Regions from separate parts of the Comamonas guangdongensis genome, predicted to be linked through region 3. Evidence: predicted binding sites of a transcription regulator. Region 3 holds the regulator's gene; each other region holds the start of a gene.
The links. Region 3 encodes sigma-54, which starts transcription at its own class of promoters, with help from an activator protein. Its sites were predicted from a motif close to TGGCANGNAANCTGCTTT; they were not measured.

Region 1 (12,078 bases), on a different contig from region 3:
CCTGTTCTTCATCGGCGAGGTGGTGGACATCACGGGCTGGCTGGGCGGCTACAACTTCCAGTGGGCCTGGGCCAGCGCCCATGCCTGCGCCCAGGCCATGGCCGAAAAGCAGTCAAACCTGCCTTAAGTGACCGCAAACAAGGCGATATCCGCCCTGAAAAAAGGATGGCTGGGCCAGCCTTTTTCGTGCCTGTCACCTGAAGCCGCCTCTGAAATCAGGCAGAGAACTCCTGGCCTTCATAGTGCTCCGGCACTTTGAGCTGCCCCGAGGCGATGGCGGCTGACGCCCTGGCCACGCGCTCGCGCACACCGGCCGCCACGCCCTGGCCCAGGGTCAGACGCACGGCAGCCGGGTCACTCAGACCGATCCTGCGAATACCCGGGCCGGGCGTGCCGCGCTCTTGCATGTCCTTGACGGCCAGAAACGCGCCAATGCCCACATCGGCCCAGGCGGATGCGACAAACACCTGCGGGTCCACCGTGGTCCAGTCGATCACATTGCCGATCTGGCGCGCGCCCGTCTCGCGGCAGGCCTGGGTCACGCCATCGCGGCCGGAGTTGAGCATGGTGAAGATCACATCGGCACCGGCGGCCATCTGGGCCCTGGCAATGCGGTGCGACAAGGCGTTGTCGTCCTGGTCGCCCGAGAAATTCGTCAGCAGCTTGACCCTGGCATCGGTATCGCGCACGCCGGCCGCATAGGCCGCACGCCCCTTGAGCCCCGGCGGCACGCGGATGCCCGACATATGGCCGACCACGCCGGTCTGGGTGGTCAGCGCCGCCAGCACACCGGCCAGATAGGCCGACTCCTCCTGCAGCACGTCGTAGCTGCAAAGATTCGCGCCCTGCACGGCTCCCTGAGTCACGACAAACTGGATCCGGGGAAAGCGCGCCGCGACCTCGGCCGCGGCCTGATTGTTCTGCCCGCCATGGGCAATCACCAGTTGCGCGCCCTGCTCGGCCAGTTGCGTGAGAGCCGGCTCCAGCAACTCCTTCCTGGGTGCCATGCCGTCGAGAAAACGGGTCTGCACGCCCAGCTCCTGGCGCGCTTTTTCCAGACCGCGCCAGCCGGCCTCCATAAAGCCCTTGTCGCTGCGCGAGCCCGCAAACAGACCGCCCACCACCAAGGGGCTGGCGGGCGCAGCAGCCCCGGAAATTCCGGCCCTGCCGGCACAAGCCGTGAGTGCCAGCAAGCTGGGTACGGCGACGGCCGAAGCCATCCATTGACGACGCGAAACAAATGACCGATGCACAGAACTGGACAAGATGGAAGCTCCTTGAACACAGAAAAACCGCCCCGCGCACTGGCACGAGGCCACCTGTTTCTTGACTTCGATCATGAAACAAGGCCTTCAAACTGTATGCAATTTCCGTGCACACAATCCTCCCCAAAAACCCCAGAGCCGCCTTCTGACGGCATGGCGTTTGGGCAGCACCGCCCTCTTGCATTTCGCCCCCCGGCCCGCCGGCCGACCTGACCCGCATTGCGAGCCCACAGTCCCAGAATACGGCGCACAATAGCGGCGCATGAATGCGGCGCCTCCTTGAGCGCCTGGCTGGTAGCGACAAGGCCGCGCCACTTTGGCCAGCCTCGGATCGCATCACGATCTGATTTAGCCGCGCCGCAACTCTTGGTCTATAATGCTCGACTTTGCTGGCATTACTCCGTCGGCCATACTAGTTACAAAGTGGCGGGGAAACCGCTGTTCATGGCTCTCAGGCCCGATCTTCCCGAGAACCCGCTGTCAGCACAGATATATCTGGAAATTAAATGACTACCATTCGCGTCAAAGAAAACGAGCCCTATGAAGTTGCCCTGCGCCGCTTCAAGCGCACCATCGAAAAGCTGGGTCTGCTGACCGATCTGCGTGCTCGCGAGTTCTACGAAAAGCCCACAGCCGAGCGCAAGCGCAAGAAGGCTGCTGCCGTGAAGCGCCACTACAAGCGCGTTCGCAGCATGCAACTGCCCAAGAAGCTGTACTAATTCGTTAGGACAGACGGCCGTCAAACGCCGCAAACCCGCGCTCGGGACGCCAGGCGCGGGTTTTTTGTTTTCTGGCCACTGCGATACGCAGTGACCTCTCACTGAAGGAGAGAGCTATGAGCTTGAAAGCCCAGATTACCGAAGACATGAAGACTGCCATGCGTGCCAAGGACAGTGCACGCCTGGGCACCATCCGCCTGCTGCAGGCCGCGATGAAGCAAAAGGAAGTGGATGAGCGCGTGGAGCTCGACGACGCGGCCGTGATTGCCATCGTCGACAAGCTGATCAAGCAGCGCAAGGACTCCATCGCCGCCTTTGAGAGCGCCAACCGCCAGGATCTGGCCGATGTGGAAAAAGCCGAAGTCGAAGTGCTCAAGGTCTACCTGCCCGAGCGCATGAGCGAGGCCGAGATCACCGCCGCCGTGCAGGCCATCGTGGCCGAAGTCGGCGCCAGCGGCCCCGGCGACATGGGCAAGGTCATGGGCGCGGTCAAGTCCCAGCTGGCCGGAAAGGCCGACATGGGCCTGGTCTCCGCGGCCGTCAAGGCCGCGCTGAGCAAGTAAGCGGCCCGCACCGTGCATTCCCGTCAAGGCGCCTGCGGGCGCCTTTTTCATGGCCATGAATTTTGATAGCCCGTAGCGCGCGATGGTTCATGGTTTCAGATGGATATAAACCCGAAACCAAGCATGAACGGGCGCTAGCAGCTATCAAGATAGTGTCTGCAGCTTCTCCAGGCCCTGGCGCGCAAAATGCGCCTGCAGAAATTCCACGGCCACGCGCACCTTGGCCGAGCGCCCCAGGCGGCCCGGATACACGGCCCAGACATTGGCCTCCTGCGTCCAGGCCGGCAGCAGCTGCACCAGGCGCCCCGCGTCCAGATCGGCCTGCACGTCCCAGATCGAGCGCAGCACGATGCCATGGCCGTCCAGCGCCCATTGCGCGGCCATCTCGCCGTTGTTGGCCGACAGCGGGCCCGTCACCTTGAGCGTGCGCTCCTCGGCACCCGCGCGCAGCTTCCAGACGCCGAACGGGTGGTCGCGCTCCTTGATGACCAGGCAGTCGTGCGCGGACAGCTCGGCGATGCTGCGCGGCAGGCCCTTGCGCGCCAGATAGGCGGGCGCCGCGCACAGCACGCGATGGTTGGCGGCCAGCTGGCGCGCGATCAGATGCGGCGCGATCTCGTCGCCCACGCGCACGTCCAGGTCTATGCCCTCGGCCGCCACGTCCACTAGGCGGTCGAACACCTCCAGCCGCACCTGCAGGCCCGGGTGCTGCGCCACCAGCCGCGACATGGCCGGCGCCACCACATTGCGGCCGAAGCCGAAGCTGCTGCTCACGCGCAGCAGGCCCCGCACCTCGCTCTGTGCCGTGCTCACTTCCTGCACCAGATGGTCGATGTCGTCGAGTATGCGCTGCGCCCAGTGAAACACGCGCTCGCCGTCCTCGGTCACCGTCACGCGCCGCGTCGTGCGGTGCAGCAGCTTCACGCCCAGCTCCTCTTCCAGCAGGCGCAGACGCTTGCTCACATAGGCGGGCGAGGCGCCCAGCTCCTGCGCGGCCGCGGCAAAGCTGGCGCGGCGCACCACGCAGAGAAACACGCGCAAATCCTCGGGCAGCAGGTTTTTAAACACGATATGTAAACAATCAGACCACAACCATGGGATTGTCTTCAATTCCTCATGGTTTGAAAATGCGGCCCAGCAAGATCAACGACGCAAACCATCCATGTCCACCATCTACAGAATCGGGGTTCTCGCCGGCGACGGCATCGGCAAGGAAGTCATGCCCGAGGGCCTGCGCGCGCTGCAGGCCGCGGCCAAACGCTTCGAGCTGCAGCTCGAATTCCACCATTTCGAATGGGCCAGCTGCGACTACTACACCGTGCACGGCAAGATGATGCCCGACGACTGGAAGCAGCAGCTCTCGGGCATGGACGCCCTGTTCTTCGGCGCCGTGGGCTGGCCGGCCACCGTGCCCGACCATGTGTCGCTGTGGGGCTCGCTGCTCAAGTTCCGCCGCGAGTTCGACCAGTACATCAATCTGCGCCCCGTGCGCCTGTTCGAGGGCGTGCCCTGCCCGCTGGCCGGCCGCAAGCCCGGCGACATCGACTACTACGTGGTGCGCGAGAACACCGAGGGCGAGTACACCTCGCTGGGCGGCATCATGTACGAGGGCACGGACCGCGAGATCGTGATCCAGGAATCGGTCTACTCGCGCAAGGGCGCCGAGCGCCTGCTCAAGTTCGCCTTCGACCTGGCCCAGAGCCGCGAGCGCAAGCATGTGACCCTGGCCACCAAGAGCAACGGCATCGCCATCAGCATGCCCTGGTGGGACAAGCGCGCCGAGGACGTGGCCCAGGCCTACCCCGAGGTCACGCTGGACAAGCAGCACATCGACATCCTGACCGCGCGCTTCGTGCTGCAGCCGGACCGCTTCGACGTGGTGGCCGCGACCAACCTCTTCGGCGACATTCTCAGCGACCTGGGCCCGGCCACCACGGGCACCATAGGCCTGGCGCCCTCGGCCAACCTCAATCCCGACCGGCTCTTCCCCAGCCTGTTCGAGCCCGTGCACGGTTCGGCGCCCGATATCTTCGGCAAGAACATCGCCAACCCCATCGCCATGATCTGGTCGGGTGCGCTGATGCTGGACTTCCTGACCCAGGGCCAGGGCGCGGGGCGCGCCGCGCACGACGCCATCGTGGCCGCCATCGAAGAAGTCATCAAGAACGGCCCGCGCACGCCGGATCTGGGCGGCAAGGCCAACACCACCCAGGTGGGCGAGGCGGTTGCGGCGCTGATTGCCCAGGGCTGATAGAAGAATCGCTTCTGTTTTGATAACTTCCAGCGACCGATTGGCAAGCGCTGGCGGCTTGACTTAAATCCCGGCCAGATACGGCGCGATGTTGCGCATGGCGTTATCCACATAGGCCTCTTTTTCGCCCACGGGCGCCACGTAATGCAGTGCGGAGGCCGCGGCCTCCAGGCCTTCCAGGCGCACCAGCAGCCAGCCTGCGATATAGGCCGACGCCAGGCATCCGCCCGCCGTCGCCACGTTGCCCTGGGCGTGGAAAGGCTGGTTCAGCACCTGTACACCGGCCTCCTGCACCCAGGGTTTGGTCGTCAGGTCCGTACAGGCCGGCACCTTGCCCAGCAGGCCCAGCCTGGCCAACACCAAGGTGCCGGAGCATTGCGCAGCGATCAGCTGGCGCGACGGATCCAGCGCCAACCTGGTCATCAGCAGCTCATCGGCCACCACCTCACGGGTACGCAGCCCGCTGCCCACGATGACGGCGTCGGCCTTGCAAGCCTCCTCCAGCAAGGATTGCGCGCGCACCGTGACGCCGTTCATCGAGGTGACCTCGGGCCCAGGGCAGCACAGGCTCACGCGCCAATCGGGCCGTCTGATGCGGTTCAGAATGCCCAGGGCGATGAGGGAGTCAAGCTCGTTGAAGCCGTCGAAAGTCAGAATGGCGATGTGCATGGTGGGCCGGCCGCCGGGCGACCGTCAAGCTGAAGAACAGCGCTCATCCTAGGCAGGGCATTCAATACAATCAAAAAATTGTCATGAATACATCTTTGCCGTGAACCCGACCCTGTACCGGATGCTGGTGGATACGCTGGCCGCGCAGATCCGCGGCGGCCAGCTGCCGCCTGGCACCCGCCTGCCCACGCACCGCCAACTGGCCCGGCAGCATGGCGTGGCACTGAGCACGGCGAGCCGCGTCTATGCGGAGCTGGAAGCCCTGGGCCTGGCGCGCGGCGAGGTGGGCCGGGGCACTTTCGTGCGCGAGACGGCCGTGCCGCCAGAGCTGGCCGTAGACCAGCAGGCAGTAACGGCCGGCATGGTGGACCTGAACTTCAACTACCCGGCCCTGCCGCAGCAGGCCCGCTTGCTGAGCCAGGGCCTGCGGTGGCTCGCCGCCGGCGGCGATCTGGAGGCGCTGCTGCGCTATGCCCCGCATGGCGGTCGGCCGCATGAGCGCGCCTGCGTGGCCCGGCACCTGGCGTCGCGCGGACTGGCCATGGATCCGGCCCAGGTACTGATCGTGGATGGCGCCCAGCACGGCCTCGCCGTGGCAGGCATGGCCTTGCTGCAGCCGGGCGACCTGGTGGCGGTGGATGCACTGACCTATCCGGGCTTCAAGGTACTGGCCGATCTGCTGCGCCTGGAACTGGCACCGCTGCCGGCCGCGGATCAAGGCTTCGATCTGGAGGCCTTGCAACGCCTATGCACGCGCCGCCGCGTGCGCGCCGTCTACACCATGCCCACGCTGCACAACCCTCTGGGCTGGGTGGGCAGCGCCGACTGGCGGCAGGGGCTGGCGGCCGTCGTGCGCCGGCATGGACTGATCGCCATCGAGGATGCTGCCTATGCGTTTCTGGCCGACAGCCCACCCGCGCCCTTGGCCGCGGCAGCGCCGGAATCCACGCTCTACGTCTCAGGCCTCTCCAAGAGCGTTGCCACCGGACTGCGCTTCGGCTTCGTCGCCGCTCCGACGCCCTGGGTGCCTTTGCTCGAGCGCGCCATCCGCAGCACCACCTGGAACACCCCCGGCCTGGTGACCGCGCTGGCCTGCGCGTGGCTGGAGGACGGCACGGTGCAGCGCCTGGAAGCGGAGAAACGGCGCGACGCCGCGCAGCGCCAGGCCATCGCGCGCGAGGCGCTGGCCGGCCTGGACTGCATCAGCCATCCGAGTTCCTATTTCGCGTGGCTGCCGCTACCCGCCGAGGTGCGCGCCGGCAGCGTGGCGGCCGAGTTGCTGCGCCAAGGCATTTCCGTTTCGACGGCAGAGCCTTTCGCCGCTTCGCGGCAGGTGCCGCATGCGATCCGCCTGGCTCTGGGATCCGTGCCGCCAGACCGGCTGCGCACGGCCTTGCTGGCCGTCAGGCATGTGGTACAGGATCAGACGGACCGATAAGGTCAGCGACCGATAAAACGGCCGCCGGGCCAGCACCGCATGCCGGCCTTCGGTGTTCAGCCTCTCCACCGCTATACGCTGCTGTAGCGCAGCGTCAGCGCCGCCACCAGCGGCGGCAGCGCAAAACACCACATGCCCAGGGTCACATAGGCCAGGGCCGCCAACGCGCAGCCCACGGCAAAGCTCACAATGGCGGGCAGCATCTTGCGCAGCCTCCCCATGGCCGCGCTGCGCTCATCGCCGCCCAGGCCCTTGAGCAGATCGGCCAGATCGATCATCACCTGGGTGGTATTGCCCGTCATCAGCGTCGAGGGCGGGAGCTGGGGCAGGTGCATACGCTGCATGGCGTTCTGCACGGCCATGGCGCAGACCATCAGCATGCCGGCCGCAAACGCGGGCGCCATGTCACCGTCTTCGAACGGCCCCCAAACCTGCATCAGCGCCGCAGCCAGCGCCAGCAGCAGCACCTGGGCCACGACAAGGCTGAACATGGGCGCTTTCTGCCGCGCCACCAGCGCATTGCTGGCCAGGCGGGTCAGCAGCACGGCCACGCAGAACACGGGCAAGGCCAGCAGCTTGGAGAGCGCGCCCGCGCTGCCATGGATCAGCGCCGCGCCCAGAGTGACAAAGTTGCCCGTCACATGTGCGGTGAACAGACCGCCCAGCGCCAGAAAGCCCGCCGTATCCACATAGCCGGCATTGAAGCCCAGCAGATGGCTCAGAGGGGCGGGAATGCTGCGGGCATCGGACATGGCGTCTCCAGGGAAGATGGGCGCTCAACACGGCTTGAGGCCTGCAGCGCCGGAGTATTCGCTTGGCGCGAGCCGCGCAGATACCTGGGCGCGGCCATCGCCATGAGCATCAAGAAACCGGCCGGCATCAGATGAACTGCCGGCGAAAGGACAGCCCGGCCAGGTACAGCACGGCCAGCACAAAAGGCAGCACGCTCCAGAAGCCGATGTGCATATAGAGCACCGCCCCCAGGAAAGCGCCCGCGACAAAGCCAACGATGATGCTGCCGCTCTTGAAGACCGCCTGCCGGTTTGCGCTGCCCGGCTGGCGCACGTAGTTTGACAGGTCGATGCCGAACTGCGTGGTGTTGCCCGTCATCATGGTGCTGGGGCTGATGTGCTTGATCAGCGTCTTGCTGGCCGTGTTGCGTATGGCCAGAGCCACCAGACCCAGGCCACCGGTCAGGGCAAGCGTGCCGGCGCCAGGATCGCGGAACGGCTCCAGCCACAGGCCGGCCAGCATGAATCCCGTGAGAAACAAGGCCTCGGCCACAAACAGCCAGCCCAAAGTCACATGGGATTGGCGGCAATGGTCGACCCAGGTCTTGGTGACCATGACCGTGGCGATGAACAGCGGAATCGCGCCGAGCTTGATCCACAGGCCCGCGCCACCCCTGACGAAAGCCGCGCCGGCCAGCACCAGGTTGCCCGTCACATGGGCCGTGAAAAAGCCCAGCAGCGCGATAAAGCCTATGGTGTCTATGGCGCCGCCCACGATGGTGAGCAGCACCGGCGCGCGGCACTGCGCCCAGAGCCCCGGGGTCTGCTCCGCATTCCCTGCAGCCGTCATACAGCCTCCTTTTCCCGCAAGTCCAGCCAGGCCACGAGCAGGAAGCCGCCGGCCAGGCCCAGGTGTTCAAAAAACGAATTGGCCGCCATAAAGCGCTGCTGGCCCGCGGGCAGCTCCCAGAAGCGCAGCGCCAGCAGCGTGGCCAGCAGGGTGAAGCCGGCCAGGGCCAGTGCGCCCAGCCAGCGCAGCCGCCCGGAGAGGATCAGCGCCGAGGCCCCGAGCTCCAGCACTATCACCAGCACCGCAAACACGGGGGCCGGAGCCAGGCCGAAATGCTGCATCTCGCCGATGGCGCCGGAGAAGTCGGCAAGTTTGACCAGCCCACCCTGCAGATAGGCCGCGCACAGGCCCAGATAGGCGACAAAGCGCATGGCGGCGCTGCCGAAGACGGGGCGCGCCAGACCAGCCAGACGCGCCGAAAAACCGGATACGGAAGTATTCATGGCACATCTCCAATCAAGCGCCCCATCCAAGACCACTATGCCAAAAACTGGCACCAACCAAGCCAGAGATGCCGAGCAAGAGCCGCCTCGCGGCGGGGCCGCCCAGGCGATGGCATCGTCCCCCTCCCGCGCAGCGAGAGAGGGCGACGTGCAACGGGGAAGCCGCGCAGCGGCTCAGGGGGAGCTTCAATGTCAAGCCATCCAGCAGGAGCAGCCCAGCGCGCCGAAAAAGCTCTTGGGATCGGAGGCCGGCACGTTCGACGCCCAGGCATCGGCATGGCTGTGACCGTGCATGCCGCAGCTCGTGCCGCAGCCGCAGGCCGCGGCCATGCTGCGATAGCGGGCCGGGTTGAGCGAGTTCTTGCCCGCACCGTCCGGCTCGCCCCAGGCCGCATAGCCGCCGAACAAGCGCGTGGGCGACCAATCGGGCATGGCGGGCGGCAGCGGGTTGTCGTCATGCTGGGCAAACTCGCCTTCGCCGTAGACCACACGGCCACCGACCACCGTGAGGTGCGAGCTCAGGAACGAGATCTCGTCCTCGGGCACCTTGAAGAAGTCCTTGCTCGGCACAATGAAGTCGGCGAGCTGGCCTACCGAAATCCGGCCCCTCTGACCTTCCTCGTTGCTGAACCAGGCCACGTTTTCCGTCCACATGCGCAAGGCAGTCTCGCGATCTAGCAGGTTGCGCTGCGGGTACATCTGCGTGCCGCCCACGGTCTTGCCGGTGATTATCCACGACAGCGACACCCAGGGGTTGTAGGAAGCGACGCGCGTGGCGTCGGTGCCGGCCGAGACCTTGACGCCTTTTTCCAGAATGCGCTTGACGGGCGGCGTGGCTTCCGCCGCACGGGCGCCGTAGCGCTCGATGAAGTACTCGCCCTGGTAGGCCATGCGGTGCTGCACGGCAATGCCGCCGCCCAGCGCCGCGATGCGGTCTATGGACTTGTCGGAGATGGTCTCGGCATGGTCGAAGAACCAGTTGATTCCCGTCAGCGGCGTGTCGCGGTTGACCTTCTCGAACACATCAAGCGCACGCGAGATGGTCTCGTCATAGGTCGCATGCAGGCGCCAGGGCCACTTGTTCTGCACCAGCACCCGCACCACTTCTTCGAGCTCGCTTTCCATCTGCGGCGGCATGTCCGGGCGCTCCACGCGGAAGTCCTCGAAGTCGGCGGCCGAATACACCAGCATCTCACCCGCGCCGTTGTGGCGGAAGTAATCGTCGCCCTGCTTGTACTTGACCGATCGGGTCCAGTTCAGGAAGTCTTCCTTCTCCTGCTTGGGCTTTTGCGTGAACAGGTTGTAGGCCAGGCGCACGGTGATCTGGTTGGCGTCGGCCAGCTTCTGGATCACCTCGTAGTCTTCGGGATAGTTCTGGAAGCCGCCGCCCGCATCGATCACGCCGGTCACGCCCAGGCGGTTGAGCTCGCGCATGAAATGGCGCGTGGAGTTGATCTGGTAATCCAGCGGCAGCTTGGGGCCCTTGGCCAGGGTCGCATAGAGGATGGTGGCATTGGGCTTGGCCAGCAGCAGACCGGTAGGGTTGCCGCCTGCATCGCGCACGATCTCGCCTCCCGGGGGCGCTTGCGTGTCCTTGGTATAGCCCACGGCACGCAGCGCGGCGGCGTTGAGCAGCGCACGGTCGTACAGATGCAGCAGGAACACCGGCGTATCGGGCGCGATGGCGTTGATTTCTGCCAGCGTGGGCAGGCGCTTTTCAACGAACTGGTGCTCGGTGAAGCCCCCCACCACGCGCACCCACTGCGGCGCAGGGGTAATGGCTACCTGGCGCTTGAGCATGTCCAGCGCATCGGCCAGCGAGCGCACCCCGTCCCAGCGCAGCTCCATGTTGTAGTTCAGGCCGCCACGCACCACATGGGTGTGGTTGTCGAACAGGCCGGGCAGCACGCTTTTGCGCTGGAGGTCGATGCGCCGGGTCCTGTCGCCCGCCAGCGCCATGACTTCCTGGTCATCACCGACGGCGACAAAGCGGCCGGCCTTGACGGCCACGGCACTGGCCACGGGTTTGCTGCGGTCCAGCGTGGTGATCTGGCCGTTGAAAAAAATGATGTCGGGGTGGGGATCGGACATGGCAGATGCTCCTTGGTGATCGGCTGCGGAGGCGTTGCGCCCCAATAAGCTACCCAGCGCCAGCGTCGTCGCGGCGCCCAGGATGTCTCGACGGGATGTCATGCGTTTTCTCTCTTGGAATATGGATGCCCGTCGTATGGATGGGACTGTGGTTCTGGGTGATACGCGGTGGTAACGCGGGTCGGCGCAACGCCATCAGGCCCGCTTGTCTTCGGCCGGTTTGTCCGCTAGCTGCCGGCCAGGCAATTGGCCAAGCACCGAGGCCGTAGCCCGGGTCTCGCTGCAAGCGGTGCTAAAGGCGCTGCCGCCGAGCAACTGCTTGCTCACGGGAATGACCTGCTCGCCCACCAGAATGCCCAGCAGGCCTACCAAGGCCACCAGCGGCGGTGCCGGCGAGCGCACGCTCAGCAGGCTGTAGATGATGCCGACCAGCAGGCCGGCGCCGAGTGATAGTGCATAGAGTTTCATGGTTGGCCCCGCGGGTCTGGAGATGGGTGGCACCCGTGGCCCGGCGACATCTGCCGCGCAGGCCACGGGACGGAGTGGCCTGCGCTTACTTGGCGGGATTGGGGCCGATGCGCTGGCCGTGCTGCACGCGCTCGGGAGCCTTGTGCACCATGGTGTAGGCATAGTCCACGCCCATGCCGTAGGCCCCCGAGTGCTCGCGCACGATGTTCATCACCGCGTCGTAAGTGCTCTTGCGTGCCCAGTCGCGCTGCCACTCCAGCAGCACCTGTTGCCAGGTCACGGGCACCACGCCGGCCTGCACCATGCGGTCCATGGCGTAGTTGTGCGCGTCCAGCGAGGTGCCGCCCGAGGCGTCGGCCACCATATAGATCTCGTAGTCGGTGTCATGCATGCACGACAGCGCAAAGCCCAGATTGCAGACCTCGGTCCACAGGCCCGACACCACGATCTTCTTGCGGCCCTGGGCTGCATGGACGGCCAGCGCATCGCGCACATTCTGGTCGTCCCAGGAGTTCATCGAGGAGCGCTCAAGGAGCTTGTTCTCGGGAAACACGCCCAGCAGTTCCGGATAGGTGTGGCCCGAGAAGCCC
Region 2 (12,078 bases), on a different contig from region 3:
TTTCATTTGAGCGCCCGGGATGCGGCTACCAGACCACTTCCTTGTCGTGGGCGGCGCTGCGGCGCAGCATCTCCACAAAGGGCACGATGCGCTGGCTCAGGCCCACGGTGTCCCTGGAGCCCGGTTTGGCCTCCTCCTGCAGCTCCTCGTCCTCGGACTGGGCCTGCGCGGCACGGCGCTCGGCGTCCTGCGCCGCAGCGGCCTCGAGCGCCGCGATGGCAGCCGGGATCTGCTCCACGGTGAGGATGCCATGCAGCTCATCGGGCGACTTGCCGATGATCTCCAGCAGCTGGCGGCCATTGGCCTCCAGCATGATGAGGTCCGCCGTGGCGCGCGATTTGAATTTGTAGAGCATGGACTGTTCCTTCAACGGTAGATGTATTCCCGGTTGAAAGGATAGCTGCTCTGCGCGCCCTTGATGACGCCGGTGCGCATATCGCCGTCGGGCTTGCAGCACAGCATTTGGTGCAGGGCCGTCCAGCCCCGCTCGAAGCCCATGGCGCAGCCGGACAGATACAGGCGGTAGGCGCGCAGGGCACGCGCGGCCGGTTCCGGGCCATGCTGGGCCGCCAGAATCCGCTGCGCCTCGTCCAGCCGGGATTCCAGCGCGTCGGACCAGGCCCAGAGCGTGAGCGCATAGTGGGGCCGCAGGTTCTCGGTATCCAGCATCTCCAGGCCGCTGGCGCCCAGGTCGTGGAGCACGCGGCTCACATGCATGAGTTCGCCGCCGGGGAAGATATAGCGGTTGATGAAGTCCCCCATGCCGGCGCCCAGTTCGGCATTGCTCACCCCGCCCGCGGTGATGCCGTGCACCAGCGCCAGCCCGCCGGGCTTGAGCATCTTGTGGATGGTCTCGAAGTATTCGGGCAGATTGGCGCTGCCCACATGCTCGAACATGCCCACCGAGCCTATCTTGTCGAACGGCTCCACGCCATCCATCTGCCGGTAGTCGCGCAGCTCCACCTGTACGCGGCCCTGCAGGCCTTTTTCAGCGATCTGGCGCTGCACATGCTCGAACTGGTTGCGCGACAGCGTGATGCCATGGGCTTGCACGCCATAGTTTTCCGCGGCCCAGAAAATCAGCCCGCCCCAGCCCGAGCCTATGTCCCAGAAGCGCTCGCCGGGCTGCAGCCTGAGCTTTTTGCAGATGTGGTCGAGCTTGGCCTCCTGGGCCTGGGCCAGGCTCATGCCCCGATCCTTGAAATAGGCGCAGGAGTAGACACGGCGCGGGTCCAGCCACAGCGCGTAGAAGTCGTCCGAGAGGTCGTAATGGAACTGGATCTGCTCGGCGTCCCGCGTGAGCGTGTGCATGGTCAGGGACTTGGCCTTGGAGACCGTCTGCTCCAGCCAGGTGGGCCGGTGCTGCACGGGGTCGGTCTGCAGCAGGCCGGCCGCCGCCGCCATGATGTCGCGGGCCTGGCCCTTGACCTCCACCCAGCCCTCGACAATCGCCGCGCCGACGGAGCCCACCTGGCCGTCCAGCAGCGCCGCGAGGGCCTTGGGAGAGCGAAAAATCAACTGAACCGCGCTGTTCTCGGGGCCGACCCGCTCGCCCGAAGGGAGCTGCACCGAGGCTGTCACAGGAAGTCTTGCGAGAAGCGGTTCCAACGTGCTCAACAGGTTTTTCATGAAAACCTATTGTTCACATCAAGTATTGCAGGGTCAAGACGGCGCGTGGCGCCTATCTGTCAGCCGATGCAGGAGATGGCTGGCGGAGCGCAGCGCTATGCGCCCGGCTCAGGACATGCCCTCAGTTGCGTCGATGCACCAGTTTTTCATACGCTTTCAGCGTGGCCGGAGCCACCGATTGCAGCACCTGCTCGTAAGCCGTCTTGTGCCGCGCGATCAGGCGCATGGAGGCCACGGTTCGGCTTTTGCAGAACCAGTGGCAGCTGTGCTGCATCAGCATCAGCTCGGCCGTCATGGTGAAGGCGCGGCGCTTGCGCTCCTCCTCGTCGCGGGCCGCCCCCACCTGCACGGCGGCGATGGACTGGGCATGCAACTTCATGGCCGCGCGCATATCCAAGGTAGCAGATGGGATCAGGCGATCCATATAGGGCAGGGCCAGCGGCAGCGTGCTGGCGCGGGTCGACTCCAGCGGCAGCGTCGCGAACTCGTCGGCAAAGCGCTGGAACTCGGCCACCAGGCTGCTTTCGGTGTTCTCGAGCACCGTCCAGATCTGCGCGCGGCGCTGGACATCGGGCTCGCCGATCACGCGCAGATAGCCTTCCATCAACCCGGCCATGAGCTTCTCGATCTGGAAGCGCGACAAATGCTGGGCCAGCAGCTGGGTGTGCTGACGCTGCTCCTGCTTCTTGAGCAGGTAGAGCACGGTGGTGACAATGATGGCAAGAGTGAGGAAATCCATGAAACCGAACCCGACGGGCGGACAAGTGCAATGAGAAAAAGAATGAGTGTAGTCAGCCTGGCGGCCTCCCTGCTCATTGCCACCGCAATTGTGAGTCTGGCCGGCTGCAGCAGCATCGGCTATTACTGGCAGGGTTTCAAGGGGCAGATGCAGATCATGCAGGCGGCCCAGCCCATAGACAGCTGGCTGGCCGACGAGACCCTGAGCCCGGCGCTGCGCCAGCGCCTGCTGGCCGCGCAGCAGATGCGCCGCTTTGCAAGCCAGGAGCTGGCCCTGCCCGACAACCCCAGCTACACGCGCTACGCCCTGCTGCAGCGCAGGTATGCGGTCTGGAACGTGGTGGCTGCTCCCGCGTACAGCCTGGAGATGCACCGCTGGTGCTTTCCGGTCACGGGCTGCATCGCCTACCGCGGCTATTTCGCCCAGGCCGATGCGCAGGCCGAGGCCCATGCGCTGCAGGCCCAGGGGCTGGAGACCAGCGTCTACGGCGTGCCCGCCTATTCCACCCTGGGCTATCTGAACTGGCTCGGCGGCGATCCGCTGCTCAGCACCTTCATCGACTGGCAGGAAGGCGATTTTGCGGGCCTGATGTTCCACGAGCTGGCTCATCAGCTGCTGTACGTGAAGGGCGACACCGCCTTCAACGAATCCTTCGCCACCGCGGTGGAGCGCAGCGCCACACCGCTGTGGCTGCAGGCCCAGGCGAATGCAGCCACGCAAAAGCGCTGGCTGCAGGCCCAGCAGCGCAGAAAGCTCTGGCAGCAGCTGACCCGCGACACGCGCGAGCGCCTGCAGGCCCTCTACGGGCAAAACTCCGAAAAAAGCCCTGATGAAAAAGCGCTTGATGCCGGCAAAGCCCGCATCTTCAAGGACTTCCGCTTTGCCTATGCGGGCCTGCGCGCGCAATGGCTGCAGGCCGACGAGCCGCTGCTGACTACCGAAGCCCTGCGCCAGCAGTACTACGAGCGCCTGCAGCAGACCGATGACTGGGTGGCCCAGGCCAATAACGCCAGTTTCGGCGCCCTGGCCGCCTATGACGACTGGGTGCCGGCCATGACACAATGGTGGCAGCAGCTCCAGGGCGCCAGTCCGCCCACTCCCGCAGGCTGGCGCCGCTTCTATGCCCGGATGCGCGAGCTGGCAGCCATGGAGCCCGAGGCGCGCACCCGGCTGCTGTGCCAGCATGTGCCGGCCAATCAATCCCCGCCCCCGGCCTGCCTGGCACAGACCGGGGTTCCTGGGGATTGACAGTTTCAGAGTGTTTTAAGAAATCCCGCCCACACTTTCAGCTTACTTTCCATTTTGCCGTCTGCCTTGGCCATATCCGCTCTCACCTCACGCCTGAGTAAGCACCTGCTCCAACCCCGCACCCCTCAGTTCGTTGCCCTGTGCCTGGCCCTCTGGCTGACGCTCACGGCCAACTGGGCGCTGTGGCTGCGCCTGCCCACGCTGGACGGCTATCACGGCAGCCTGGCCCTGCTGGCCCTGCGCACCCTGCCGCTGATACTGGGAGCGATTCTGCTGATCACCAGCCTGTTCGCCTGGCCGCGCTGGATGAAGCCCTTCTGGATCGCTCTGCTGCTGATCTCGGCCAGCTCCCAGTACTTCATGGTGTCCTACGGCACCATCATGGATCAGGGCATGATCCACAACATACTGCAGACCGATGTGCGCGAAAGCTCGGACCTGTTCAATCCCAAGTTGCTGGCCGAGCTGCTGCTGATCGCCATACTGCCTGCCATCTGGCTGTGGAAGACGCCCATCAGGGGCACGGGCCAGGCCTGGCGCAATGTGCTGCGCACCCTGCTGCTGCTGGCGGGCGCCGTCGCGCTGGTGGCCGCCTCCGTCGGCGTCTCGTACAAGGAGCTGGCGCCCGTGGTGCGCAACAATCTGTGGTTGCGCTTCATGATCAATCCCGTCAACCCCGTGCTGTCCGCGGTCGGCGTGTTGCTGGACCCGGTCCTCAACAAGCCCCGGCCTTTTGTCAGCATCACGGGTGGCGCAGCCCTGGGCAGCTCCTATGCGACGGCCCAGAAACCGCCGCTGCTGGTACTGGTCGTGGGCGAGACCGCGCGCGCCAAGAACTTCAGCCTCAACGGCTATGAACGCGACACCAATCCCGAGCTTGCCAGGCAAGAGGTGCTGAGCTGGCGCAATGCTCACTCCTGCGGCACCAGCACGCGCGAATCCGTGCCCTGCATGTTCTCCAACCTGGGCCGCGAGGGCTTTTACGGCTCCAAGGTCGAGCATGACAACCTTCTCGACGTGCTGCAGGCCGCGGGTCTGGCCGTGCTTTGGGTGGACAACCAGGCGGGCTGCAAAGGCGTGTGCAAGCGCGTGCCATTCGCGGACACGGCCGACAGCGTGAACAGCCCCGCAGGCAAGGCCTTGTGCGCCGCCGACGGCGAGTGCCTGGACGGCATGCTGCTCAGCGGCCTGGAGGAGCGCATCGCCAAGCTCGACCCCGCACGCCGCGCCAAGGGCCTGGTGCTCGTCATGCACCAGATGGGCAGCCATGGGCCCGCCTATTACAAGCGCTCCACGCCCGATCTCAAGGCCTTCAAGCCCGAGTGCGAGACCAATGCCTTGTCCAGCTGCCCCCAGCAGAACGTGGTCAATGTCTATGACAACTCGATCCGCTACACCGACCACTTCCTGAGCCAGACCATAGACTGGCTCAAGGCCCAGCAGAGCCAGTACGAAACCGGCATGTTCTACATGTCCGACCATGGCGAATCGCTGGGCGAGATGGGCATCTACCTGCACGGCATGCCTTATGCGATGGCGCCCGAGGATCAGAAACATGTGCCCATGATCGCCTGGCTGGGCACCCTGGGCGCGCGCACCCATCTGGACCAGAGCTGCCTGAACAAGACGCTGGACCAGCCCGTCTCGCATGACAACCTGTTCCACACGGTACTGGGTCTGATGAACGTCACCTCCCCAACCTACAAACAACCTCTGGATGCACTTGCCAGCTGCCGCGCAGCCAGCTAGGCATTGGTTGCCAAGCACAAAAAGGCCTGCCGGATTAATGGTCCAGCAGGCCTTTTGCCATTGCAGTTTCTGTGCTGGAAGCTATCAAAAGCAGTGCATCACTCGCCCTGGGAGCCGCGGCGCGCCCAGCCCGTGGTGTGCTTTTCGAGCAGGTTGAACAGCTCGTACATCACCATGGCCATGGCCCCCACCACGATCAGCCCCGCAAAGGCCAGACCCATCTGCATGGAAGATCCGGCCGAGACCAGCAGATAGCCGATGCCCTCGTTGGCAGCCGTCATCTCGCTGACCGTGGTGCCCACAAAGGCCAGCGTGATCGCGACCTTGAGCGAGCCGTAGAAATACGGCAGGGAACGCGGCAGGCCGACCTTGATCAGCACATCCCAGCGCTTGGCGCCCAGCACGCGCAGCACGTCTTCGAGTTCGGGCTCCAGCGTGGCCAGACCCGTGGCGATGTTGACCATGATGGGGAAAAAGCTGATCAGAAAGGCCGTGAGAATTGCCGGTCCTGCGCCGATGCCGAACCAGACCACCAGAATCGGCACGAATGCGGCCTTGGGCAGGGCGTTGAAAGCCGTCATCAGCGGATAGAAGGCCGCATAGGCCAGGCGCGAGGAGCCGATCAGAAAGCCCAGCAGCACACCCACTGCAATTGCCAGCACAAAGCCCGCCATGGTCACCCAGTAGGTGCGCCAGGCATGCATGGCAATCGTGCCCGCAAACTCATAGAGTTGGTGGCCTATGGCCCAGGGGCTGGGGAAGATGAATTCCGAAACGCCGAGGCCCGAGCAGATGATCTGCCAGAGCAGGACGATCAGCAGCAATAGCAGCCAGGGAGCCCAGCGCTCGGCGGTTTTTTGATGTTTCATGATGCGCCTTATTGAGGAATGGCGGCGGCGGTGTCGGTGCCGCTCTTGCGCAGGGCGCCGATATGGCCGCGCAGCTCGTAGACGATGTCCGAGAACTCGGGCGTGTAGGTGACCTCGAGGTCACGCGGGCGCGGCAGGTCGATATCGCGGCGCACCACGAAGCGGCCCGGGCTTTTGCTCATCACATAGACGGTATCGGCCAGGAACACGCTCTCGCGCAGATCGTGCGTGACCAGGATCACATTGAACTTCTGCTCGGCCTGCAGGTCGCGCAGAATGCACCACAGCTCTTCGCGCGTGAAGGCGTCGAGCGCGCCAAAGGGCTCGTCGAGCAGCAGCATCTGCGGCTCGTGAATCAAGGCGCGGCAGATGCTGGCGCGCTGCTGCATGCCGCCCGAAAGCTGCCAGGGAAATTTGCGCTCATAGCCCGCCAGTCCGACCTTGCCCAGCAGCTCGACGGCCCGCGCCTCGTATTCCTTGCGCTTTTGCTTGAACCGGGAACGGTGCGGCTCCACGATCTCCAGCGGCAGCAGCACATTGTCCAGCGTGCTGCGCCAGGGCAGCAGCGAGGACGACTGGAAGGCCATGCCCGAGATCTTGAGCGGCCCGGTCACGCGCTGGCCATCGACCGTGATGCGGCCCATGGACGGCATCTTCAGGCCCGTGGTGAGCTTCATGAAAGTGGACTTGCCGCAGCCCGAGGGACCGACGATGGCGATGAACTCGCCGCGCTGCACCCTGAGGTCTATGGCCTCCACCGCAAAGTGGTTGGCCTGCAGCAGCTCTTCGTTATAGGCCAGCCAGACGTCCTTGAATTCGACGAAGGGCCGGGCAGCTTCTGTATCTGATGATTTCATAAAAGCAGGCTTTAGCGCTTGTCTCACAAGCGCATCCAGCTATCAATCAATGAGCAATTACTTCTTGGGGAAGACGTCGAGTTCCGCCACGGGCGGCAGGAAGCGGCCGCTCCAGAGCGTCTCGGGGTTCACGCGTGTCTTGGTCGCGTAGACGTCCGAGACCTGGGAGGCCATCAGCGCCATGCGCGCGGGGCTGACCTGGCCAAAGCCTTCGGCGCGCGCATCGGCGGTGTTGATCACCGTGTCGATCGCCAGCTGCAAACGGCGGGTTTCGAGCGCCGTGTTGACGATGCCGTCGCGCTCCTTCACATAGGCGATGGCGGCACCGGGGTTGGCCATGACTTCCTTGGCGCCCTTGCTGAAGGCCTTTAGGAAGGCGCGCACGGCCTCGGGGTTCTCGCGCACCAGCCTGGCGCTGGCGATGATGGCGTTGCCATAGAGCTTGACGCCGTTGTCGGCAAACGGCATGACCGTCACCTCGGCGACCTTGACGCCACGCGCCTCCAGGTTCAGCAGCGAGGTAAAGGTAAAGCCCGTGATGACATCGATATCGCCGCGCACCAGCATGGTCTCGCGCAGCGGCGGGTCCATGGTGGTCCATTGCACGTCGCCGACCTGGTTGGCCTTGGCAAACAGCGGGAAACCGCGCCGGCCCGCATCAAACACCGGCGCACCCAGCTTTTTGCCCGTCAGATCCGCCGGCTTGGCAATGCCACTCTTCTTGAGCGCCATGACCGAGGCCGGCGTGTTGTTGTAGACCATCATCACGGCCACGGGCTTGTCCTTGACATCGGGGTTGTTGGCATGAAACTCCATGAGCGCGGCCAGGTCGGCAAAGCCCATGTCGTAAGAGCCCGATGCCACGCGCTGAATCGCGCCGCCGGAGCCGCTGCCGGCGTCCACCGCCACATTCAGACCCGCAGCCTGGAAATAGCCTTTGGCGACAGGCTGCAGAAACAGCGCCGCAGGCCCTTCAAAACGCCAGTCGAGCTGGAATTTGATGGGTGTGGCGGCAAAGGCCGCCGTGGCGCTGGCAAAACTGCCCAGGGCCAGAACGGATTGCAGGAACAGGCGCTTGGTTTGCATGGTGGCTTCCCTCTCTCTATGTCAATGAATTGCGGTTGAACACGTGCCGGCGCTCAGACCTTCCAGGCGCCCTGGTGCGAGCTGCTGGCCTCTTCGATCAGGGCCGGCCCGATGCATTCGATGGCGTGCGAAGCGGCCCGGAACACATCGCGGCAGGACAGCTCGGCATCCTTCTGATCGAATCGCTCGCCGCGGAACACGCGCAACCGCTCGGCGTCGATGCCATAGACCACGCGGCCGATGGCGGACCAGAAGATCGCACCCGCGCACATCACGCAGGGCTCGGCAGACGAGTACAGCGTGGCGACGGCCAGTTCATCGCGTGAATGCAGAGGGCTGGCCAGGCGGATGGCGGACAGCTCGGCATGGGCCGTGCAATCGCCGCTCTCGCCGTTGGCATTGCTGGCCTGGGCCAGCACGCGCCCGTCGGCAGCCACGATCAGCGCGCCAAACGGCCGGTTGCCGCGCTCGCGCGCCGTATCCGCGAGCGCAATGGCTTCGCGCAAATAACGGCCATCGGCGTCATTCAAGGCCTGGGCTTGAGGCAAGGACATGGCTGGCTCCTCCTCAGGCCTTGAGCATGCGCGCCGACCTGGCGGGCAGCATGCTGCTGTTGAACAGTGCATCGGCAGATGGCGCGGTCTTGAGCTCAAAGGTCTGCACCACGCTGTCCAGCTGCTGCTCCAGCAAGCGCTTGCTGAAGTCGCCCAGTCCATGGCTTTTTGTGTCTGCCGCGGCCACATACTGGGCGGTGATGGACCAGCGCTCCAGCTCCAGTTTCTCGTCGAGAATCGGTTCGCGCTGGCGCACGGCGGCAATGCCTGCTGCGGGGTTGGCAAGGCATTCCACGATCGCGCGGTTGGTGGCGCGCAGGAAAGCGGCCACGACCTGCGGCTTCTCGGCGATCAGCTGGCTGGACGCGAGGATCGCATTGCCATACAGATGAACGCCTGCGTCGCTGTAGCGCAGTATGGAAAGCTCCTCGGGCTTGAGGCGCGCAAACAGCGATACCGCCGAGTCATGGAAATAAGTGGCGGCATCCACATCGCCGCGCACCATGACGTTGTCGCGGGCCGAGAACTCCGTCGTCGACCAGGCAAACAGATCGGCGGGCAGGTTCCTGCGCCGCGCCACCATGGGCCAGGCACGGCGCGTGGACTCCACGGCCGCTGCAGCCACCTTCTTGCCCTTGAGACTTGCGAAATCCGAAGTGATGCCCCGGTCCTTGCGCCCGATGATCACAAAGGGCGCGCGGTTGTAGTACTGGTAGACGGCCTGTAAGCGCGGCGTGCCGGCGTTCTGCGCATTGAACTCGATCAGCGAGCTGATATCGCCCAGTCCCAGCTGGTAGGCGCCGCTGGCGATGCGGGTGATGGAGGCCACCGAGCCCGATCCCACATCCAGGCTCACATCCAGCCCTTCTTCGCGGTAATAGCCGTTTTGCTGCGCCAGAAAGAACGGCGCCGTCTGGCCGTTGACGCGGAAATCCAGCGTGAATTTCAGCGGAGTCAGCGACTTGCCCTGGGCATGAACCCAGGGTGCGCTGCAAAGAGGCAGGGCAGCAAGAAAATGGCGACGTTGCATGGTGGAACTCTCAGGTCTCTGGCGGCGAAGGATCCAGCAGCGACAGCCACTGGCAGGACTTGAGCAATTTCCGGGCACTGCACGCAGATGCAGGCTGAACGCTTCTACTCGTTCAACCATCTAGCAATTGGCGTGCCTGCTTTTGGCTGCACCTTGCCGGGTATCGACAAGGTGCATGCAAGCAGGGGAAATGCATGGCTTTATGCACGGCGACGCACCAGATTGAGGCCATGCACCAAAACCAAGAGCGCCGGCGTCTCGCCAGCCGGCTGGCACGTTGTTTGCTGCACTCAAATCAAGAGTAGAAGCGTTCAGCACGGTGCCCTGACCAGCCCTTGGTCAGCAGCTTCGCGGGTCATTGCTCTTGAAGTGGGTGCGGCAGCAGGCCGCGCCTGGTATCCACACTTCAGATGCCCGCTGCTCCGCACCTACTGGCAAAGCCGGTGTCTGAAGTCATTGCAAGAGAGAGCTTTATGCAGAGCATGACCAGCCACGCTTACGGCCTTGGCGAACTGAACAAGGAAGCCCGCATGGGCGGGCAAGGCGCAGAAACCTCGGCGCGCGAAGTTCGCGTCATAGACATCAGCGACTTCGAGCAGCGCAAGCAGGAGATTGCCGAGCAGATCTGGAACGCCTCGACGGACATCGGCTTCTTCCAGGTCTGCGGCCATGGCATTGCCCAGGCCGATATCGATGCGGCATTCGGGCGCGCCGAGCAATTCTTCGCCCTGCCCTCCGAAACCAAGGCGCAATGGCCGCTGGCGCGCAATGCGGGCTGGGAACACAAGGCGCAAATTCGCCCATCCACCCGAACGCCAGATCAAAAGGAGTCCTATCAGGTCACACGCCCGCGCATGGAGGGCCTGTGGCCCAGCGAGCAAGAACTGCCCGGCTTCAAGCAGGCCACGCTGGCCTTCGAGCGCCAATGCTGGCAGGTGGGCATGCAGCTGCTGTCATGCTTTGCCTACAAGCTGGGCTTTGATGAGGAGTTCTTCACGCGTGCGCATGACCCCGCGGCCGGCAGCTACCAGAGCACGCTGCGCATGCTGCATTACTTTGCCGTGGACCCGGCACTCCAGGACGAAATAGGCCTGTGGCGGGCGGGCGCACATACGGACTTCGACTGCCTGACGCTGTTGTTCCAGCGCGCCGGCCAGGGCGGCCTGCAGGTGCTGCCCGGCAAGGAGGCCGAGGCCCAGCAATGGACGCCCGTGGAACCTGTGGACGGTGTCATCACCTGCAATATCGGCGACATGCTGACACGCTGGAGCGACGACCAGTTGCCCAGCAATTTCCATCGCGTGCGCAACCCTCAGCCCCATGAATACCAGGGTGCGCGCTACAGCCTGGCCTTCTTCTGCCAGGCCAATGAGGATGCGGTGATCGAAGGGCCGGCCAAAAAATATCCGCCCATCACCGGGGCGGAATATCTGCGCCAGCGCATCAGCGCCAATTTCTCGAACCAGTATTGAGCCTCTGCGCGGCTGCGCCAGTTTCCAGCGTCCCAGTCTTTGGCGCGGCCTGGATTGAAACGACAAGGCCCCGGAGCCCGGGGCCTTGTCGGCGATCAGGAGTGGCGCTGATCAGCGCAGCGACTCGATGAGATCGATGTACTGTTGCTTGGCCTCATCCAGCGTCGTGCCTTCCAGCTTGGCCCAGGCATCCCACTTGGCGCGGGCCACCATGTCGGTGAAGCTGGGCTTCTTGGTCTCGTTGTCGCCCTCGGTGGCCTGCTTGTACAGCGCGTAGATCTTCAGCAAGGTGGCGTTGTCGGGACGCTCGCTGATCGAGGTGGAGTTCTTGACGGCGGCTTCGAAATTGGCGTTCAGATCGGACATGGATAGGTCTCCGGGTTTATAGATATCCCGGCCAGTGTAGCGAAAAAACCCATAAATTAGAACGATCGTTCTTTTTTTCTCACAACCCCAACGCTGCCCTCGTTGCGACCCCTTTCTGCGCAGGGTCTAGCGGCTCCTACAGACGATTTGATTTCAAAAGATATAATTTCATCTGAAATCAAATCGAAAGCACGCCATGAGTCTGGATTCACGCCTGGAGCGAATCTTGGCCGGCAAGCCGGCCCGCCACCGGGATGCGGTCGCCGCCTCCCGCCTGCTGCTGCATACCGCCACCCTGCTGGAGCGCCGCGTGGACGAGGCCCTGGCGCCGTTTGCGGTGCATATGCGCGAATACCTGGCTCTGCACCTGCTGTCCGACAGCGTGCACGAGCCTCTGCGCCCCTCCGACCTCAGCGTGTCGCTGGACGCCACGCGCACCCAGGTCACGCGCCTGCTCGACGGGCTGGAGAAAAAAGGCC
Region 3 (5,545 bases):
TCTACACCGTGGACGGCCAGAAGACCAGCGGCGGCCTGCCCAGCTCGTCCGTGGGCCAGGGCGGTCGCGTGCGCGCCATCATGGCGCCCAAGGACGGCACGCCCGGAGCCCAGCCCAAGCCGGCGACTCCGGCCACGCCGCTGCGCCAGAGCATGACCCTGGGCGGTGACAAAGGCGACGAGAAGAAATGAGCGCCTCCGGTTTTCCCAACAGCCGCAGCGGCGAATCCGACAGCCGTCTCGAAGCCAAGCATCTGGCCAAGTCCTATGGCAGCCGCAAGGTGGTCAAGGACGTATCGCTGTCCGTGCAAAAAGGCGAGGTCGTGGGCCTGCTCGGCCCCAACGGCGCCGGCAAGACCACCTCGTTCTACATGATCGTGGGCCTGGTGCGCAGCGACGGCGGCGATATCTTCATCGACGGCCATTCGGTGGGCAATATGCCTATCCACCAGCGCTCGCGCCTGGGCCTGTCCTATCTGCCGCAGGAGGCCTCGATCTTCCGCAAGCTCAGCGTGGAAGACAATGTGCGCGCCGTGCTGGAGCTGCAAAAAGACGAGCAGGACAAGGCCTTGAGCCGCGACGAGGTTGAGCAGCGTCTAACCAGCCTGCTGCAGGAGCTGCGCGTCGACCATCTGCGCCAGTCGCCCGCGCTGGCGCTGTCCGGCGGCGAGCGCCGTCGCGTGGAAATCGCGCGTGCCCTGGCCACGCAGCCGCGCTTCATTCTGCTGGACGAGCCTTTTGCCGGCATCGACCCGATTGCCGTGATCGAGATCCAGCGCATCATCGGCTTTCTCAAGGAGCGCGGCATAGGCGTGCTCATCACCGACCATAACGTGCGCGAGACGCTGGGCATCTGCGACCACGCGTTCATCATCAGCGACGGCCATGTGCTGGCCGAAGGCACGCCCGAGGAGATCGTGGAGAACGCCGATGTGCGCCGCGTTTATCTGGGCGAGCACTTCCGCATGTAAGAGCCCCGTATGCCTGCACGCCATTCCGCTTTCATCGTTGTGCCAATGCGGGAGGTTTGCTCTTGAAGCCAGGCCTGTCGCTACGCGTTTCGCAGCATCTGTCGCTCACGCCCCAGCTGCAGCAATCCATTCAGCTGCTGCAGCTGTCCACGCTGGAGTTGGCGCAGGAAGTCGAGCAGATGCTGATCGACAACCCGTTTCTCGAGCAGGCCGGCGACGAGGGCGATGCGGGCGGCGACGCTCCTGCCGAGATAGCGGCTGGCGCTGCCGAAGCCAGTGCTCCCGAGGTGTTTTCGTCGGAAAAGGAAGTGGCAACTGCGCAGACAGCTTCCGAATCCGTAGCGGAAACCGCGGCGCCCGAGACTCCCGAAACCCTGAATTGGGAGGCCGAGGGCCTCGACGGCCAGGACGGCGAATGGGGGGGCGAGGCCAGCAGCGAATGGGAGGCGGCCGGCAGCTCCACGCGCAACCGCGAGGGCGACGATGAAACCGACGCCATAGACCTGGCCCGCGGCCACGAGAGCCTGACCGAATTTCTGCACCGCCAGGCGCTGAGCCTGCATCTGGGGGCCGAGGACTGTGCGGCCCTGCGCTTTCTCATCGAGTCGCTGAGCGACGACGGCTATCTCGAAGACTCGCTGGCCGAACTGGCCCGGAGCCTGGCTGGCGAGGACCTGGAGGAGCGCGAGGAGCTGGAGCAGCGCTTTGCGATTGCGCTCAGGCTGCTGCAAAGCCTGGAGCCCGTGGGCGTGGGCGCGCGTGACCTGGCCGAATGCCTGCAGCTGCAGCTGCGCGAGCTGATCCGCAGCGCCGAGGACGAGGGCACGACCGAGGCGCGCATGAACCAGCTGCTGCTGGCCCGTTCCATCTGCGCCCAGCCCATGGACCTGCTGGCGCGGCGCGATCTGCGCAAGCTCGCCAGCCTGTGCGGCGCACGCGAGGAACAGCTGCGCGAAGCCATGGCCTTGATTGCACGCCTGGAGCCGCGCCCGGGCCGGCGCTTTGCCGACGTGGAGCGCCAGATCGTCGTGCCCGATGTCATCGTGCGCCCGGTGCGCGCCGGCTCGGGTCGCATGGATTTCGCCGTGCAGCTCAACCCCGACGTCATGCCCAAGCTCAAGGTGCACGATGTCTATGCGGGCGTGCTGCGCCGCCACAAGAGCAGCGAAGGCCATGCGGTGCTGCAGCAGCAGCTGCAGGAGGCGCGCTGGTTCATCAAGAACATCCAGCAACGCTTCGACACCATATTGCGCGTCTCCGAAGCCATCGTGGAGCGGCAGAAGAACTTCTTCGTGCATGGCGAGTTGGCCATGCGCCCGCTGGTGCTGCGCGATATCGCCGACACTCTGGGCCTGCACGAATCCACCATCAGCCGCGTGACCACGGCCAAGTACATGGCCACGCCCCAGGGCACCTTCGAGCTCAAGTACTTCTTCGGCTCGGGCCTGGGTACGGAAACCGGCGGCAGCGCCTCGAGCACGGCCGTGCGCGCACTGATCAAGCAGTTTGTCGATGCCGAAGATCCGAAAAAGCCGCTATCGGATGCCAAGCTGGCCGATATGCTCAAGGAGCAGGGCATAGAGTGCGCGCGCCGCACCGTGGCCAAATACCGCGAGCAGCTCAAGATTCCGACCACCACGCTGCGCAAGGCGCTGTAGCGAATTCAAAAAACAAAAAGCCGTTGAATACATCAGCGGCTTTTTGGTTGGGGCATACGGCCTGATGAAGCAAGCCCCAAGTGAGAGACAGCGAGCAAGAGCCGCCTCGCGGCGAGGCTGTCGTCCCCCTTGGGGGAAGGCGCAAAGCGCCTCAGGGGGTTATCAAGAAACCATCCACCAGATAAACCAGACCAGCACGCCGATCATCAGTCCGAACTTGAGAATCTTGTAGAAGGTCGGATTCCAGTCGCGGAAGGCGCGGCGGTATTTGCCCGCGTAGAACGAGATCTTGAACAGCTTGCTGATCATGCCGCGCGGGTCGCCCTCGTTGTTGGGCGAGCTGGCCGCGGCCACCACGTTCTTGCCCAGCCAGTGGTTGAGCCACTGGGCAAAGCCGTTGGTCATGGGACGCTCCACGTCGCAGAACAGCACGATGCGGTTGCCTTCGCTGCGGTTCTCGGCCCAGTGCATATAGGTCTCGTCGAAGATCACGCCCTCGCCCTCGCGCCAGCTATAGGGCTGGCCGTCCACCTCGATCATGCAGCGGTCGTCGTTGGGGGCTAGCACGGCCAGGTGGTAGCGCAGCGAGCCCGCGTAGGGGTCGCGGTGCAGATTGAGCTTGGCGCCCGGCGGCAGCTCGGCGAACATGGCCGCCTTCACGTTGGGAATGGACTGGACCAGGGCCGTGGTCTTGGGGCACAGCTCCATGGCCGAGGGGTGGGCGTCGCCATACCATTTGAGGTAGAAGCGCTTCCAGCCGGTCTTGAAGAAGGAGTTGAAGCCCGCATCGTCGTTGTTGGCCGCGGCCTTGATCTGCATGTTCTTCTGCAGATTGACGGCTTCCTCGCGGATCTCGCGCCAGTTGGCCTGCAGCGGCGCCAGCTCGGGGAAGGTGCTGGTGGGCAGGTAGGGCGTGCGCGGCACCTTGCTGAACATCAGCATGAAGACGTTGAACGGCGCGGTGAACGTCGAGTGGTCGAACAGCTGGCGCAGCACCTTGTGCCGCACCTTGCCGCGCAGGTGCATGTACAGCCCGCAGCCAAAGAAAAGCAGCACCAGTGCCAGGACGATGATTTTTGCCATAACTTCCAATTTTACCGGGGGGCTCGGAACGGGGCCATGGGGCAGATCAAACCGGCGTCGCTTGAGGGAGTATCGAGACGTCGACGATCTCCCCGCGCGGGTTGCTCGCGATGTGTATGGAGTGCGCTAGATGGCCCAGGCCACGGCACTGCCGCGCGCCTACAGCAGCCTAGTGCCCAGCGGCACATGTTGATCTGGCACGCATAGCGCCACATGGCCGTCGGCATTGTGAAAGCCGGTGACCAGGCATTCGCTCATCAAAGGACCGATCTGCTTTTTGGGAAAGTTCACCACGGCCACGACCAGGCGGCCGACCAGCTCCTCGGGCCGGTAGAGCTGGGTGATCTGGGCGCTGGACTTGCGCAGACCCAGTTCAGGGCCGAAGTCCACCTGCAGCTTGTAAGCGGGCTTGCGCGCTTCCTCGAACACCTCTGCCTGCACCACGCGGCCCACGCGCAGCTCCACCTTCATGAAGTCGTTCCAGCTGATTTCTTCCATGTCTTGTTGCTCCTTGGGCCCGCATCATGCCCGTGCCGCGGCGCCCATCTGTAGAGCAACGCTTGTCGTGCGCGGGCACTGGAAAAGGCCTAGCGCGTATGCTTACGCCCTGTCATGCGCGCCAAGCGCCTGCGCCGCCGCTGGCGCGCCCCTAGTTTTATGAACCAACTGCATTTGTTTCTGCCCTGCGCCGCCGGCGTCGAGGGCCTTCTGGCCGACGAGGTCCACGCCATCACCGGCGCCAGCGGGCAGGATCTGCTCGTGGGCCGGGGCGGCGTCATGCTGCGCGGCATGTGGCGCGATGCCATGCTGCTCAATCTGCACAGCCGTCTGGCCCAGCGCGTGCTGGTCGAGCTCTCGCACACCATGTACCGCAGCGAGAACGATCTGTACCGTGCAGCCAGCGAGGTGGCCTGGGAGATCTGGTTCACGCCCAAGGAAACCTTCAAGATCGAGGTGACGGCCCAGCACAGCCCGCTGACCAGCCTGAATTTTGCCGCGCTCAAGGTCAAGGACGCGATTGCCGACCGCTTCCGCGCCAAGCGCAACGGCGTGCGCCCCAGCGTGGAAACCCACCACCCCGATGTGCGCGTGCACCTGCACCTGACCACCGACGGCGCGACCCTCTATATCGACACTTCGGGCGAGGCGCTGTTCAAGCGCGGCTGGCGCGAGGACAAGGGCGATGCGCCGCTCAAGGAAACCCTGGCCGCCGCCATGATCGCGGCCTCGGGCTGGAACCCGCATGGCGACAACCCCCAGCCGCTGTACGACCCCTGCTGCGGCAGCGGCACCGTGGTGATCGAGGCCGCGCAGATCGCGCGCAGGATTCCGGCCGGCATTCTGCGCCGCTTTGCGTTCGAGAAGCTGGTGCCGTTCCAGCGCCATGTCTGGGAAGCCATGCTGGACGAGGCCGAAAGCCGGATCCTGCCCGAGTCGCCGGTGGGCATTTACGGCTCCGACATCGCCTTCCGCATGGTGGACTTTGCCCAGCGCAATGCCGAGCGTGCCGGAGTGGCCGAATCGGTCAACCTGCGCGGCGGCGATGCGCTGCAGCGCATGCCACCCTGCGAGCAGCCGGGCCTGCTGCTGCTGAATCCGCCCTATGGCGAGCGCATTGCAGCCGCCGGCAGCGCCGGCCGCAATGCGGCGGAGCGCATGGGCCAGGTCGAGCGCGCGGGCCGCGAAACCGCACAGACCGAGGACGGCGGCGAGTTCTTCAGCCAGCTGGCCAGCCACTGGAAGAAGAACTACAGCGGCTGGAGCGCCTGGATGCTGACGCCCGACCTCAAGCTGCCGAGCAAGATGCGGCTCAAGGAGTCGCGCCGCACGCCCA

Region 1: AB6724_RS17230 (BMP family protein) is a predicted target of sigma-54. The motif match lies at 1,361-1,378, and genes of this name have one in related genera.
Region 2: AB6724_RS13400 (isopenicillin N synthase family dioxygenase) is a predicted target of sigma-54. The motif match lies at 10,032-10,049, and genes of this name have one in related genera.

Annotation. Positions count from the first base shown of each region.
Region 1 is NZ_JBFYGN010000023.1:28,522-40,599, forward strand. It holds gene AB6724_RS17225 (BaiN/RdsA family NAD(P)/FAD-dependent oxidoreductase) at 1-127, shown strand, start outside; gene AB6724_RS17230 (BMP family protein) at 216-1,265, opposite strand; gene rpsU (30S ribosomal protein S21) at 1,772-1,984, shown strand; gene AB6724_RS17240 (GatB/YqeY domain-containing protein) at 2,101-2,547, shown strand; gene AB6724_RS17245 (LysR substrate-binding domain-containing protein) at 2,692-3,615, opposite strand; gene AB6724_RS17250 (tartrate dehydrogenase) at 3,710-4,798, shown strand; gene AB6724_RS17255 (DJ-1/PfpI family protein) at 4,862-5,467, opposite strand; gene AB6724_RS17260 (aminotransferase-like domain-containing protein) at 5,589-6,905, shown strand; gene AB6724_RS17265 (YoaK family protein) at 6,977-7,639, opposite strand; gene AB6724_RS17270 (YoaK family protein) at 7,785-8,486, opposite strand; gene AB6724_RS17275 (DoxX family protein) at 8,483-8,929, opposite strand; gene AB6724_RS17280 (amidohydrolase) at 9,122-11,020, opposite strand; gene AB6724_RS17285 (XapX domain-containing protein) at 11,216-11,488, opposite strand; gene AB6724_RS17290 (hydrolase) at 11,574-12,078, opposite strand, start outside.
Region 2 is NZ_JBFYGN010000014.1:80,027-92,104, reverse strand. It holds gene AB6724_RS13450 (DUF1840 domain-containing protein) at 26-355, opposite strand; gene AB6724_RS13445 (class I SAM-dependent methyltransferase) at 367-1,629, opposite strand; gene AB6724_RS13440 (hypothetical protein) at 1,751-2,368, opposite strand; gene AB6724_RS13435 (aminopeptidase) at 2,411-3,616, shown strand; gene AB6724_RS13430 (phosphoethanolamine transferase) at 3,683-5,365, shown strand; gene AB6724_RS13425 (ABC transporter permease) at 5,464-6,234, opposite strand; gene AB6724_RS13420 (ABC transporter ATP-binding protein) at 6,243-7,091, opposite strand; gene AB6724_RS13415 (ABC transporter substrate-binding protein) at 7,149-8,177, opposite strand; gene AB6724_RS13410 (nucleoside deaminase) at 8,231-8,731, opposite strand; gene AB6724_RS13405 (ABC transporter substrate-binding protein) at 8,745-9,761, opposite strand; gene AB6724_RS13400 (isopenicillin N synthase family dioxygenase) at 10,235-11,233, shown strand; gene AB6724_RS13395 (acyl-CoA-binding protein) at 11,345-11,599, opposite strand; gene AB6724_RS13390 (MarR family winged helix-turn-helix transcriptional regulator) at 11,796-12,078, shown strand, end outside.
Region 3 is NZ_JBFYGN010000016.1:96,864-102,408, reverse strand. It holds gene lptA (lipopolysaccharide transport periplasmic protein LptA) at 1-191, shown strand, start outside; gene lptB (LPS export ABC transporter ATP-binding protein) at 188-970, shown strand; gene AB6724_RS14540 (RNA polymerase factor sigma-54) at 1,033-2,628, shown strand; gene AB6724_RS14535 (aspartyl/asparaginyl beta-hydroxylase domain-containing protein) at 2,791-3,711, opposite strand; gene AB6724_RS14530 (tRNA-binding protein) at 3,871-4,209, opposite strand; gene AB6724_RS14525 (THUMP domain-containing class I SAM-dependent RNA methyltransferase) at 4,369-5,545, shown strand, end outside.